2 regions of the Janibacter sp. Y6 genome follow, and region 1 is predicted to be linked to the other one. Evidence: riboswitches for the same ligand, from Rfam matches in the RefSeq annotation. Region 1 holds a riboswitch; the other holds the start of a gene.
What was found. A riboswitch is a leader RNA that binds a small molecule or an ion and turns the genes downstream of it on or off. The one in region 1 is predicted to bind thiamine pyrophosphate.

Region 1 (2,369 bases):
CGTCGGCGCCGTGGCCGTCGGTCTCCTCCTTGAGCCGCTCGACGAAGTCCTCGTCCTTGTAGCTGATGAGGATGTCGGCACCGAGCTCGCGGCAGGCGTCGAGCTTGGCCTGCGAGCCGGCGGTGACGGCGACGCGGGCGCCGGCGGCCTTCGCGAGCTGGATCGCCGTCGTCCCGATGCCGGAGGAGCCCCCGTGGATGAGCAGGGTCTCGCCGGGCTGGAGGACGGCGGTCATGAAGACGTTGCTCCACACGGTGCAGACGACCTCGGGCAGACCGGCCGCGTCGACGAGCGAGACGCCCGCGGGCACCGGGAGGACCTGGGTGGCCGCGACCGCCACCGCCTCGGCGTAGCCGCCCCCGTCGAGCAGCGCGCAGACCTCGTCGCCGACGGCGAGGCCCTCGACCCCTTCGCCGATCTCCGCGACGGTCCCGCTCACCTCGAGACCGGGCAGCGGAGAGGCCCCGGGCGGCGGCGGGTAGGCGCCCTTGCGCTGGAAGAGGTCAGCCCGGTTGACCCCGGCCGCGGCCACGTCGATGACGACCTGACCAGGACCGGCCGCGGGGCGCTCGACCTCCGTGACCTGCAGGACGTCGGGCTCTCCGGGCTCAGTGATCTCGATCGCACGCATCATGGGCCCCACCCTACGGACGGGGCTCCGACGCGGATCGCTCAGGCGCCGCCCTGCTGCATGTCCTTGGGCAGGTGACCAGCGGAGCGCTGGTAGAGCTGCGCAGCCTTGCGGGTGGCCATCGTGCGGGCCAGGCCCATGGCCAGACCGGCGAGGGCGGCGTAGACGAGCGCCTCGCCGACGGGGCTCTCGGGGTTGCGCGGGTCGATGTCGACGTCGCGGCCGGCCTTCTTCCAGGCGGCGGTGACGACCTTGTTCGCGACGGTGCCCGCGGCGATGGCCAGACCGGTGCCCAGGACCTTCCAGAGTGCGTTGCCCATGATTTCCTCACCTCGACGTGCGTTGCGCACGACCGCCCGACCTGGGCAGTCGTGCCTGCCTTCGGCACTCTGCCACAGCCTGGGCTATCCTCGGCCCGTACGACAGGGGAGCGCTGAGCAGCGCTGAGAGTGCGGGTAGCCGCAGACCCTCCGACCTGATCCGGTTCGCACCGGCGTAGGGAGTCACGAAGATGACCCGATCCACCCGTCCCGTCCGCCTGCTCGCGCTCGCCGCGACCGGCCTGAGCCTCGCCGCGTGCTCGTTGAGCTCCGGCACCGACAGCGGGAGCGGCGGCGAGAGCTCGTCCGCCGGCTCCGGCAGCAGCACCACCGTGGCCTCGAGGTCGTGCGAGCCCGGCAGCACCCTCACCGTCCTCGCGCACGAGAGCTTCTCGCTGCCCGAGGAGGTCACGGCAGACTTCGAGGAGGAGACGGGCTGCACGGTGGAGGTCGTCACGGCCGGCGACGCCGGCCAGGTGACGAACCGCCTCGTGCTCACCAAGGGCAGCCCCGTCGCCGACGTCGTCTTCGGCATCGACAACACCTTCGCCGGGCGGGCGGTGAGCGAGGGGGTCCTCGCGCCGTACTCGCCGCAGCTGCCCCCGGGCGCCGACCAGTACGCGCTCGAGGGCGAGGGCGCCGACGTGCTCACCCCCGTCGACTTCGGCGACGTGTGCGTCAACGTCGACGACGCGTGGTTCGCCGCGAAGAAGATGGACCCGCCGAAGACCCTCGACGACCTCACCGACCCCGCGTACCGCGACCTCTTCGTCACCCCGGGTGCGTCGAGCTCAAGCCCCGGTCTCGCCTTCCTCCTCGCGACCGTCGCGGCGAAGGGGGAGGACGGCTGGCAGGACTACTGGCGCGACCTCATGGACAACGGCGCGAAGGTCACCTCCGGGTGGTCCGACGCCTACGGCGTCGACTTCACCGCGGGCGAGGGCAAGGGTGACCGTCCGGTCGTCCTGTCCTACGCGAGCTCGCCGCCCTTCACCGTGCCCGAGGGCGGGACCAGGCCGACGACGTCGGCCCTGCTCGACACGTGCTTCCGCCAGGTCGAGTACGTCGGCGTCGTCGCCGGCACCGAGCAGCCGGGCGGTGCCCAGGCGCTCGTCGACCTCATGGTGGACCCGCAGGTGCAGTCCGGCATCCCCGAGTCGATGTACATGTACCCGGTCTCGGGCGAGGTCGAGCTCCCGCGCGACTGGGCCCGGTGGGCGAAGGTCGCGCCCGAGCCCTTCGAGGTCGAGCCCGCGACGATCGAGGAGAAGCGCTCGACGTGGGTGCGCGAGTGGACGGACCTCACCTCCTGAGACGCGCGGGGTCACCGGCCGCGGCCGCGGCACTGCTCGCGCTGCTGCCGCTGGCCTTCCTCGCGGTCTTCTTCGTGCTGCCGCTGCTCGGCATGCTCGGGCGCG
Region 2 (2,369 bases), on a different contig from region 1:
ACGGCGCTGACGACGGCGACGCCGTCGACCCCTGTGGCCATGACCTGGGGCGCCCGGTCGAGGTCGATGCCTCCGATGGCCACCCTCGGCAGCCGGGTCGCGGCGGCGAGCGCGCGCAGGCCCTCGAGGCCGACGGCCGGGTCGTGGTCGGGCTTGGTCGGGGTCGCCCACACGGGGCCGAGACCGAGGTAGTCGAGGGTGCCCGGCGGCAGCGTCGCGGCCCGCTCGACCTCCTCGACCCGCGCGCACGACAGGCCGAGGGACGCATGCGGTCCGACCACCCGGCGTGCCTCGACCGCGTCGAGGTCGCCCTGGCCGATGTGGGCGCCGTCGGCGCCGATCTCGGCGACGAGGTGGGCGCGGTCGTTGATGATCAGGGGCACGCCCGCCGGCCGGGTGACGGTGAGCACGAGCCGGCCCATGGCCACGACCTCGTCGTCACCGGCGTCGGGGTCACGCAGCTGGACCACGCTCGCTCCCCCGTCGATCGCCGCGCTCACCGTGGTGAGAAGCCCGTGGCGCTGCGTCATCACCGGGTCGGTGACGAGGTAGAGGCCGAGGTCGAGCACCGGGCGGGTCAGCACAGCCCCACCCGCTCCTCGAGCTGATCGGGCGTGAGGGCCGCGAGCTCGTCGAGCAGCCCGACGGCGAAGGAGCCCGGCCCCCGGGCGGTCTGCGCCGCGGTGTCGGCGGCGAGGGTGAGCGCAGCCGTCGCGGTCGCCGCGGCGACGAGCGGGTCTGGTGTCGCGGCGCAGCACGCCGCGACGAGGGCGCCGAGCGCGCACCCGACACCGGTGACCCGTGTCATCAGCGGGTCGCCGTGGGCGAGGCGCACCGTGCGCTCGCCGTCGGTGAGGTGGTCGACCGCGCCGCTCACGGCGACGACGCAGCGGTGCCGACGGGCGATCGTGCCCGCGCCGTCCTGGACGGCCTGGGACGCGGTGTCGTCGGTGGCGTCGACACCCCGGCCGCCGCTGCCGCCGCCGAGCGCGAGGACCTCGGAGGCGTTGCCCCGGATGACGGCGGGCGAGCCGAGCGCGAGCAGCTCGTGCGCCAGCCCCGTGCGCCAGGTGAGCCCGCCGACGGCGACGGGGTCGAGGACCCAGGGGGTCCCGGACGACAGGGCGGCGGACACCCCTTCGCGCGCGCCCGCGGCCGTGTCGTCGTACGGGGTCCCGAGGTTGACGAGGACCGCTCCGGCGACGGCGGCGAGCTGGCCCGCCTCGTGCGGGTTGTCGACCATGGCCGGCGACGCTCCCGCGGCGAGCAGGACGTTGGCGGTGAAGGGCGCGACGACGATGTTGGTCAGGCACTGGGTCAGCGGAGACTCCGCGCGCAGTCGCGACCAGCAGTCGGCGAGGTCGTGCGCGCTCGGCGCGGTGGTGGGCAGGGCGACGCTCATGGGTGACGTCCCTTCGCTAGTACGAGCTAGATCAGGTTCCACGGGTGTGCTCTCAGCCGCCCGAAGGCGGCACCCCGCGTCAGCGACGACGATAGCGAAGGGGGTGGCACCGCCGGGCGGGACGGCTCTGCCGGGCTGCGGGACGGCGCGGTCCGCACGATGATGGGTGCGTCGACCCGACCGACCACGCCTGGAGGCACCGATGACGCACCCTCTCGACCGCACCCGGAGCGCGCCCTCGGCGCTGGCGTCCGGCAGCTGTGTCGCGCCGATCGTCGTCGGGGGCCTCTTGCTTCTCGTCGCCGTCATCTGGGGTTCCTACGCCCAGGTCACAGTCGACGACATGAGCACGGGTGCGTCTCAGTACTTCGGCCCGACGATGCTCGGTCTTACCGGAGTAGGCGGTCTCGTCTACGGGCTGCTCGTCCTCGCCGCGAAGGTGCAGGAGAGCCACGCCATGCTGCTCGAGCTGGCACGGGTGCGGGACGCGGGGGCCGACCGCGCCGAGGCGTAGGGCGGTGGTCTCGAGGCTCCTTCGTCGCACCTCGACCAGCCAAGGGCGTCTCCTTCGTCGCACCTCGACCAGCGAGGCGGCCTACGGCTCGAGGCCGACCATCGCGGCGGACTCGTCCCAGAGGCGGGCGGCCACCCCTTCGTCCGAGGCCACCCGGGAGGTGCGCGAGACGCGACGGCCGTCGAAGTACTGGCCCACCGGCCAGTCGGTGCCCGGCTCGCCCTCGGCGAGCCAGACGAGCTGGTCGGCGCCCTTCGCCGGGGAGGTCATGAGGACCTTCGACAGGGGCGTGCGGTAGAGGGCGCGCATGACGACCGAGGACTCGCTGGCGAAGTTCGTCCCGACGATGCCGGGGTGGAAGGCCGCGGCGGAGATGCCGTCGCCGCCGTGCCGTCGCTGCAGCTCGCGGGTGAAGAGGATGTTCGCCAGCTTGGCGTTGCCGTAGGCGCGGCG

Region 2: linked by a shared signal. The riboswitch ahead of thiM (hydroxyethylthiazole kinase) and the one ahead of L6241_RS14095 (thiamine ABC transporter substrate binding subunit) in region 1 are both predicted to bind thiamine pyrophosphate.

The regions. Positions count from the first base shown of each region.
Region 1 is NZ_JAKLYZ010000006.1:148,116-150,484, reverse strand. Features, by position in the region: gene L6241_RS14105 (NAD(P)H-quinone oxidoreductase) at 1-631, opposite strand, end outside; gene L6241_RS14100 (DUF4235 domain-containing protein) at 673-951, opposite strand; TPP riboswitch at 1,046-1,150, shown strand; gene L6241_RS14095 (thiamine ABC transporter substrate binding subunit) at 1,143-2,264, shown strand; gene L6241_RS14090 (ABC transporter permease) at 2,243-2,369, shown strand, end outside.
Region 2 is NZ_JAKLYZ010000001.1:540,374-542,742, forward strand. Features, by position in the region: gene thiE (thiamine phosphate synthase) at 1-584, opposite strand, end outside; gene thiM (hydroxyethylthiazole kinase) at 578-1,402, opposite strand; TPP riboswitch at 1,394-1,489, opposite strand; gene L6241_RS02585 (hypothetical protein) at 1,605-1,916, shown strand; gene L6241_RS02590 (SDR family NAD(P)-dependent oxidoreductase) at 1,998-2,369, opposite strand, start outside.